Regions from separate parts of the Oerskovia sp. NPDC060338 genome, predicted to be linked through region 1. Evidence: riboswitches for the same ligand, from Rfam matches in the RefSeq annotation. Region 1 holds a riboswitch; the other holds the start of a gene.
The links. Region 1 has a riboswitch for cyclic di-AMP ahead of ACFWGN_RS20160 (C40 family peptidase). Riboswitches for the same ligand answer to the same signal wherever they lie in the genome.

Region 1 (4,406 bases):
GGTCATTGCCGATCTGGCGTCCCGCCCCGATCGTCGGCGCGCTCATGGGAGACACGGTCAGGTACACGATCGCGTCGGCCATCACGGTGGGTCTGGGACTCGCGATCGGGTTCCGGCCCGCCGGCGGGGTGGTCGGCGTCCTGCTGGCCGTGGCCCTGCTGCTGGTCTTCGCGTTCGCGATCAGCTGGATCTTCACGATCCTGGGGCTCGTGATGCGCACCCCCAACGCGGTCATGGGCGTCTCGATGCTGGTCCTCATGCCGTTGACCTTCGCGTCGAACATCTTCGTCAACCCGGACACCATGCCCTCCGCGCTGCGCGCCTGGGCCGAGATCAACCCCGTGAGCCACCTCGCGACTGCGGTCCGCGCACTCATGGCGGGCACCGCGACGTTCGACCAGATCGGCTGGGTGCTGCTGGCCTCGGTACTGCTCACGGCCGTCTTCGCGCCGATCACGATGCACCTGTACCGCACCCGCAACTGATCCCGCCAGACCGTCGGCACGTCAGAGCGGGCGTGACCTCGAGGGTCACGCCCGCTCGAGCGTGCTCATGGGGGCGGGCGACCTCAGTCCGTCGTCGCGTCCTTCGCCGCGGGGGGCTTCTCGTCCTCGCAGCGCTTGGTCACGACCATGACCGGGCAGGCCGAGTGGTGCAGGACGGCCTGGCTCGTCGATCCCAGGAGCAGGCCCGTGAACCCTCCGCGCCCGCGCGACCCGACCACGACGAGGTCCGAGGCCGTCGAGAACTCCGTGAGGAGCTCGGCGCCCGTGCCGTCGAGGACGATCCGCTTGATGGGGACGTCGGGGTTCTCGGCCTCGTGCCGGTCCACGATGACGTTGAGGCCCTCGGTGATGTCGTCGAGGACCTGCTGGTGGTCGATCGAGGCCGGCAGCCACGCGAGCAGCCCCGCACCGGCCCCCACGGGCACCCCGGCGACCGCGACGAGCTCGGCGTCCCACGCCCTGGCCTGCCTGATGGCGTGCCGCAGCGCGATGTCCGCGGACGGCGAGCCGTCGACGCCGACCACGATCCGCTTGAGCGGCTGGATCGCCGGGAGGTCACCGTCGTCCCCGCCCGACTTGAGCGGGACGACGACCGTGGGGCACCGCGAGTGCGCAGGCAGCGCCGACGAGACGGTGCCGAGCAGACGCTCGGTGAACCCACCACGGCCCCGTGTCCCGACGACCACGAGGCCGTAGTCCTTGGAGAGCTCGACCAGGACGCCTGCTGCGTCACCGGTCGCTATCGCGGCGGTCGTCCTGACGCCCGCCGCCTCGGCACGCTGGGTGGCCTCGGCCAGGACGGCCTTGGCGCCCTCCTGGATCGCGGTGTCGTCCAGGGCCGCGTAGCCGCCGTCGAGCGAGGCCGCGGTGAACGACGGGAGCGAGTACGAACACACGACGTGCAGGGGCCAGCCGACCTGTCGCGCGTACGCAGCAGCCCAGTCCAGGGCGTGCAGGCTGGGCGCCGAACCGTCGACCCCGACGAGCACGATCTCTGCACGAGTCATGGTTTCATCTCCTCCCGATGGCGAAGCACCATCCTGAGACAAACCTATCGAAAGAACAGGCAAAGTCCACCGAGGCACAGGGTTCGTTCCTGTCGTGCGTCATCGCGGTGTCAGCACCCCTGATGCCCGCCCTCCTCCGTGTCCCCGGCGCCGGAACAGCTCCCGAGACGGTCGCCTCCTGGCGCAGGAGGGGCCTCGCAGCACTCCGCCGGTGCTGACCACCGGGGCCGACGACAGAACCCCGCCGTCCCGCACGAGGCGGGGCGACGGGGTTCTGTGCGAGCGAGCCGCTCAGAGGACCTTGCGGGTTCTCAGGCGACGCGGATGAACGTGGGGTTCGACTGCCAGATCTGACGGAACTGGATCGTCTTGCCGGGGCGCGGCGCGTCGATCTGCATGTTGTCACCGGCGTAGATCGAGATGTGGCCGGGGGTCCAGATCAGGTCGCCGGGCTGGGCGTCGGCGCGCGACACCTTGGTGCCGACGTTGCCCTGGGCGCTCGACTGGCGAGGCAGCGTGATGCCGACCTGTGCGAAGACGTAGCTCGTGAAGCCGGAGCAGTCGAAGCCGTCCGGGGTGGTGCCCCCGTAGACGTACGGGACGCCCACGTAGCGGCTGGCGATCGAGACGATCGCGCTGCCGTTGGCCGAGGCCGGGACGGAGACCGAAGCCGCCTTCTCGGTCGTGGAGGTCGTGGCAGAGGTGGTCGCGGTGCGGGCCGCGGAACGCGAGGTGGCCTGCGTGGCACGCTCGACGACCGGCTCGGGCTCGGGCTCAGGAGCGGGGGTCACGGCGACGGCCGCGCTCTCGATCGTGAAGCCGGCCTCAGCGGCGACCGTGACGGACGGAGCGGACTCGAGCGCGGCGCGGGCCTGCGTCGTGAGTGCGTTCAGGTCGACGGTGTTGAGCTTGGCCGTGTCGTGGTCGACGGGCGCAGCGGTGGCGGGCATCGCGCCGAGCATCGAGACGATCAGTCCCGACGAGGCAGCGACGACAGCGGTGCGGCGGCCGACGGAGGAAGCCGTCGCCGCCGAAGCAAGTGTGGAAAGCGGGCGTCGCGCTGCACGGTGGCGTGCGCCGGTCGTGACTGCGTTCACTGGATACCTCTCCTGGACGCCTGCGAGGTCAGCTGTCGGGTTCGGGTGGGAGAATCACCCGGCCGTCAGGACCGAGGTCCGTCTGGCTTCACCCCAAGGGCACCGTTTCCGGTACCCGAATTTGGGTCCCCCGTCCCTGTCATCGGGTCGTGGTGCTCCTCTCGCGGTGACAGGGTTCGGCGTTCCGCGTGAGGGCCTCGACGGACGATTCATCCGTGAAGCAGAACCGAACGTACACGACCTCCGGGTGAATGTCACGTTCCCGTCACGACGCCCTGGAAAAGCCTGGTATAGCAGGACGAACCACCACAGGATCGTTGCCCCGGGCACCCCGCGAACGGCCCGGACGCACCCCGCCCCGCACCCCACGACGGGAGTGCGGGGCGGTGGTAGGACGCGGCGTGCGCTGCGCTCAGGGCGCGGTGACGAAGATGTGGCGAGCGACGTCGTCGGGCAGGTCGAGGACCGTCTCCGCGCCTTCCGCGGACACCGTGAACGACCCCGCCTCCGGCGTGACCGTGACCTCCTGACGCGGCAGGATGCCCGCGGCCGCGATGCGGGCCAGCAGGTCCGTGTCCGTCTGGAGCGGCTCCGCGATGCGCTGCACGACGACGCGCAGCCCGCCGGGCTCGCGCCCCGCACGGTCCGCGGCGGCCACGTACGCGGGCAGGGAGACCACGCCGTCGAGGTACTCGATCTCCTGGATGTCCTCACCCAGCTCCGAGAGCCCCGGGATGGGGTTGCCGTACGGGTCGTAGTGCGGGTGGTCGAGCAGGCCGATGAGGCGCTTCTCGACGAGCTCGCTCATGACGTGCTCCCACCGGCAGGCCTCGACGTGCACGAACTCCCAGTCGAGCTTGATGACGTCCGTCAGCAGGCGCTCCGCGAGGCGGTGCTTGCGCATGACGCGCTGGGCCTTGGAGTGGCCGTCCGGGGTGAGCTCGAGGTGACGGTCCCCCGTCACGACGACGAGACCGTCCCGCTCCATGCGGGCCACCGTCTGGGAGACGGTGGGTCCCGAGTGTCCGAGTCGCTCTGCGATGCGCGCACGCAGGGGGACGATGCCCTCCTCGTCGAGCTCGTAGATGGTCTTCAGATACATCTCGGTGGTGTCGATCAGGTCGGTCACGTCGCGCTCCTGTCGCTTGAGGGCTTGGGGGCACCTGCCGCACCGGCGGGCCGCTGACCCTAGTTTAGGTCCGAGCCACCGACATTGTGGACGCCCGACGGTGTTCGCGCCAGGCCGGACTATCGTTGCCCTGTGCCTGAGCCCACCCAGATCACCGTCCCCCCGCACCTGCTGCCCAGCGACGGCCGCTTCGGCTGCGGCCCCTCCAAGGTCCGCGACGCACAGGTGCGCGCGCTCGTCGAGGCCGGCACGTCCGTGCTCGGCACGTCCCACCGCCAGGCGCCGGTCAAGTCCCTGGTCCGCCGGATCCGCTCGGGCCTCACGGACCTGTTCGACGCCCCCGAGGGGTACGAGGTCGTGCTCGGCAACGGCGGCTCGTCGGCATTCTGGGACGTCGCGACGCTGTGCCTGGTGCGCGAGCGCGCCCAGCACGCCGCGTTCGGCGAGTTCGGCGCCAAGTTCGCGACAGCGACCACGCGCGCACCGTTCCTCGAGCCCTCGCAGGTCATCACCGCTCCCCCGGGGTCGGTCGCGGTTCCGCAGCTCGCGGACGGCGTCGACGTCTACGCCTGGCCCCACAACGAGACCTCGACGGGGGCCATGGCCCCCGTGCGCCGCGTCCAGGGGTCGCGCGAGCAGGGTGCGCTGACCCTCGTGGACGCGACGT
Region 2 (4,406 bases), on a different contig from region 1:
AGCACCTCGAGGGCCTGGATGCGGGTGGGGTGCGCGAGCGAGCGGAAGAGCTCGGCCTTGATCGCGTAGAGCGGCGCCGTGGTGGCGGTGGTGGGCACTGGACCTCCTGGGGACTTGGTGAGTTTAGCAACTCACCAAGTCAGGGAGGTCGTGCATCGTCACCGCTGCGGCCGCTACGGGGTGGTGGCCTCGCCGAGCTGTGGGCCTGACGCGAAGTGCAGGACGGTGGCCGAGCTGCCGCCGAGCTCGACGCTTCGCCCCGTGTCGTCGTGCCAGACGACGACGGCGTGCTCCTCGGGACCGAGGACCTGGGTGTCGGTCGAGTACCCGTGGTCCTGAAGCGTCGATGCTGTGGCTTCGAGGGCTGCGGTCCATGTGTCGGGGTCCGCGACGAGAGGTTCGTCGATCACCCAGTTCGCCGACCTGTACTCCTCGAGGCGGATTCCGTCGATGACCTCGCCCGTCTCGGTGAAGTGCTCGTCGCGCTCCTCCTCCCACACGACCGGCCCCACGGCCTGGTCGATCGCCGTGCGTACCTCGCCGAGCAGCTCTTCGCCCTGCTCGGCGACGGCCTTGACGTCCTGCATCGACTCCACCGATCTCTCGGGGCCGGTGCATCCTGTCGTGAGGCAGGCCAGCAAGGACATGACGACGAGTGCTTGGTGCCTGCGTCTCATCGGACGGCCACCAGCTCGTCTCGTCCCACGGTGATCGCGGCTTGAATGAAGAGAGCGGCCCTGTCCATGTCCCAGTAGTCGCTGTGCTGCCAGCACCACGTGTCCCCTGGGCCGGAATAGCCGTGCTGGGGGCCGTCGGCAAGAGTGACGGTCCGCGGGTCGTTGTCTCGTGATCGAGGACCAGCTCCGACTCGTCTCGGATGTTCGTCGCGCGTCGGATGTCCCCGGCGATCTTCTCCACGTCGGACCCGGTGCCCGCGACGTGGACCGACGTCCGCACCGACCATCGAAGACATCGATTCCCCCTGGAGTCGTAGCAGTCGTAGGGGACAGTAGCAAAGGTCGCCCGGCGCGGTCCGGGTGTACCGCGTGGCCTGTGGACGGTCGAGCGCAGTCGAGGGCCGACGCGCAGACGGCAGGGATCGACGCGCTGCGCGGCAAGCAGGCCCCGCGTCCGGACCGATGAGTTCTGCCGGTCCGTGCGGTCTGCCCCTCGACCGCACCTGCTGGACCGAGAGAGCCGAGGATTCCCATGTCGTTTCAGGCGTACCTGGACACCATCGAGGACAAGACGGGGCTCACCCCGCGCGAGCTCCTGACGATCGCGCAGGAGAAGGGCTACGACGACCCGTCGGTCAAGGCCGGCGTGATCGTGGAGTGGCTCAAGGAGGACTACGACCTGGGTCGCGGCCATGCGATGGCGCTCGTCCACGTCATCAAGAAGGGCCCCACGATCGACAGCAAGCACGTGGGATCGACGGGTACGCACCGCGACGAGTCGGACACCTTGTGGTTGGACGGCAAGGCGACCAAGCCGGCCTGGGGCGGGGCGCCCCGAGGTGCCCGACGGCGTGCCGCGCCCTCCCGTGGAAGGTGCGGTTCGTCGTCGAAAGGGATCGATGTCCGACTCGCGGAGTTCGTTACCTCACTGTGACAATCCGTCGCTTGCCATGTACCGTCGATTCTGCTTCGCAGAGAACCTTCTCGCCGGAGCCCTCGGGTGGACGCCGAACCCTGTCACCTCCCGAGGCCACGAACTACACCCATGACAGGGGTGGGGGACCCATTCTTGTGGGCACCGGAGACGGTGTCCTTGGGGTGAAGCCGCACGGACCTCGGTCCGCACGGCCGGGTAGAGCTTCTCCGACCCGAACCCGACAGCTGACCTCTCAGGCGTCCAGGAGAACACTCGTGACCTCACGTCCTTCCGCGCGCCACCGTGCTGCGCACCGCCCCATCACCCCCTTGACGTCGCTCGGGCGCTCCGCCGCGTCGAGCGTCAGCTCGGTCGCCCGCCGCAGCGCAGTCGTCGCGGCGTCGTCCGGTCTGCTGATCTCGGTCTTCACGGCCCCGGCGAACGCAGCCCCCTCGACCGACCAGGCGAAGACGTCGGTCGGCACGGTCGACCTCGCCGCCGTCACCGCTCAGGCACGCGAAGCACTGCAGACCAGCCCCGTCGTCACGGTCGCCGCCGACGCGGCGCTCGCGATCGAGCAGGCCCCCGTCGCGGTCACCCCCGCGCCGGAGCCCGAGCCCGAGCCCGAGCCCGAGCCGACCCCCGCCCCTGCACCGCAGCGCGCCGCCGCGGCCTCGCGCACGGTCGAGCGTGCGACGCCCGCCGCGACGCAGACGGTCCAGGCCGCCGCTCCGGCGCCCGCGGCCTCCGGCTCGTCGGTCGTCGACATCGCCATGAAGTACGTGGGCGTGCCCTACGTCTACGGCGGTTCCTCGCCCAGCGGCTTCGACTGCTCGGGCCTGGTCCAGTACGTGTACGGCCAGCTCGGCGTCTCGCTCCCGCACCAGTCCGGTGCGCAGCGCAACGCGGGCACCGCCGTCTCGGCCTCCGAGGCTCGCCCCGGCGACATCATCTGGACCCCCGGTCACGTCGCGATCTACGCCGGCAACGGCATGCAGATCGAGGCCACGACCCCGGGCAGCACCGTCAAGTACAGCAAGATCTGGCAGAACAACCCGACGTTCGTCCGCGTCGGCTGATCTTCCCGCCCACGAGGCCCCGTCCACAGGACTGTGGACGGGGCCTCGTGCGTTCCCGGACCCTGGGGCCCGCCTCGACGGCGGGACGCGATCGATCCCGAAGCCCCCGGCGATCAGCCGACCGCGGGGGCGATCTCCGGCAGGCAGCGCACCAGCTCGTCCGTCGTGTAGAACGGCGACCCCTCGGCGACCGGCACGCACGGTGCGGTGAGGGTCACCTCGTGCTCGTTGTAGAGCACGCGGGTGACGGTCTGCCCGGACGCGTCGGCGAACGTGTCCCACTGGACGTTCGCGGCCATGGGGGTGACCTGTTCGCCCCGCCACGGGTTGGTGTCGTAGGTGAAGAGGTCTCCCTCTGCCTGCTTGACCTCGCTGCCCGGGAGCCGCAGGAGCGCAGCGAACGGGATGATCTCCTCGGCGTGCGCGAACCGGAAGACGGCGCCGGGGGATCCCTGTGCGGCCCCGTCCGTGAGCGTCGTCAGGAAGTCGTCCAGCAGCACGTCGGCCATGCGGTAGGTCACGTCCTCGCCCTCGAAGCCCGGGCCCTTCTCGTAGAAGTCCGCGGCGTCGTTGAGGTAGGTGAACCACTCGGCGTCCTCGGCCGTGACGAAGCGGCTCCAGTCGGTCGAGATCTCGTCGCCCATGCCCGAGGTGATGATGTAGGCGTTGTAGAGCATGTCCGCGGCGTCGACCTCGTCCTCGACCTGGGTCTCGCCCTTGCCCCGGTCGGTGAAGGCGAAGTCGCCGTTCTCGAGGCGGTCCACGAACGCGGGGGAGTACAGGCGCTCGAGCATCCGCCGCGAGACCTCCTTGGTCTCCGGGAGCTCGTCGAGCTCGTCGGCCACGACGTCGAGGCGCGGGTCGGTGTCCTCGAACTCGAGGTACGCGGCGTCGGTGTCGTGGAAGTAGAGCGTCGCCGTGTCGACCTCGACCTCACCGACCATCCCTCCTGCCGTCGGGTTCTGCGCCGTCAGACCTTCGACGAAGTTGAGCGCGCTGTCCGTGGCGCGCTCCTTGCCCGAGGACGAGACCGAGATCGAGCCCTGCTCGTCGACGATGCGGTCGAAGAGCGACGGGAGCCTCGTGACGGTGCGCGCGCCGAGGTCCTGCTGCTCGCGGATCCCGCGGGCGCTCAGGTTGCCGTAGCCCACCGTCTCGTTCGCCTCGACGAGCTCGGTGAGCGCGTCGTGCAGCTCGGTGCCCAGGGCCGTGAGGCTGTCGCTCTCCTCGGCGGCCTCCCACACCTGCAGGCTGAGGTCGTCGTACTTCTTGGACGACAGGGCGCGCGACCCGTGGCGGGCGATCGACTGCGTGAGGACCGCCTCGTAGCCGGCGGGCGGCGCAGACAGCGTGACGTCGCCGGGGACGGGGTAGGGGCTCTTGGAGCCGAGGCCGGGCAGGATCGCGTCGGGGTCGGCCGAGGTCGTGGGGGTGCTCGCAGTGCCTGCCGAGCCGTCGGAGTCGGCCGCGGCGCACCCCGAGAGGCCCAGGGTGAGGGCGATCGCCATGGCCGAGGGCACGGCGAGAGCCGCGCGAGAAAGTGCTGAGGTGCTGGTTCGTGGGGTCACGTCGACGGACGGTAGGTGGGTCCCATGAACGACCGGGGCGGCGCAGGTGAAGCGCAGGGGTCGCAGATGAACGGTGGGCGACGGCGCCGCGCGCTGCTCGCCGTCATGGTCGTGTGTCGACCCGCGCCCGTTGGTAGGTTCGACGCGTGGATCCGTCTCCTGCGTC

Region 2: linked by a shared signal. The riboswitch ahead of ACFWGN_RS02410 (C40 family peptidase) and the one ahead of ACFWGN_RS20160 (C40 family peptidase) in region 1 are both predicted to bind cyclic di-AMP.

What each region holds. Positions count from the first base shown of each region.
Region 1 is NZ_JBHXCQ010000019.1:47,431-51,836, forward strand. Features, by position in the region: gene ACFWGN_RS20150 (ABC transporter permease) at 45-485, shown strand; gene ACFWGN_RS20155 (universal stress protein) at 569-1,513, opposite strand; gene ACFWGN_RS20160 (C40 family peptidase) at 1,825-2,463, opposite strand; cyclic di-AMP (ydaO/yuaA leader) riboswitch at 2,613-2,802, opposite strand; gene ACFWGN_RS20165 (metal-dependent transcriptional regulator) at 3,023-3,739, opposite strand; gene serC (phosphoserine transaminase) at 3,872-4,406, shown strand, end outside.
Region 2 is NZ_JBHXCQ010000002.1:78,605-83,010, reverse strand. Features, by position in the region: gene ACFWGN_RS02425 (helix-turn-helix transcriptional regulator) at 1-98, opposite strand, end outside; gene ACFWGN_RS02420 (hypothetical protein) at 174-677, opposite strand; partial or broken gene ACFWGN_RS02415 (DUF4287 domain-containing protein) at 1,210-1,497, shown strand; cyclic di-AMP (ydaO/yuaA leader) riboswitch at 1,673-1,868, shown strand; gene ACFWGN_RS02410 (C40 family peptidase) at 1,869-2,672, shown strand; gene ACFWGN_RS02405 (histidine-type phosphatase) at 2,786-4,240, opposite strand; gene ACFWGN_RS02400 (hypothetical protein) at 4,387-4,406, shown strand, end outside.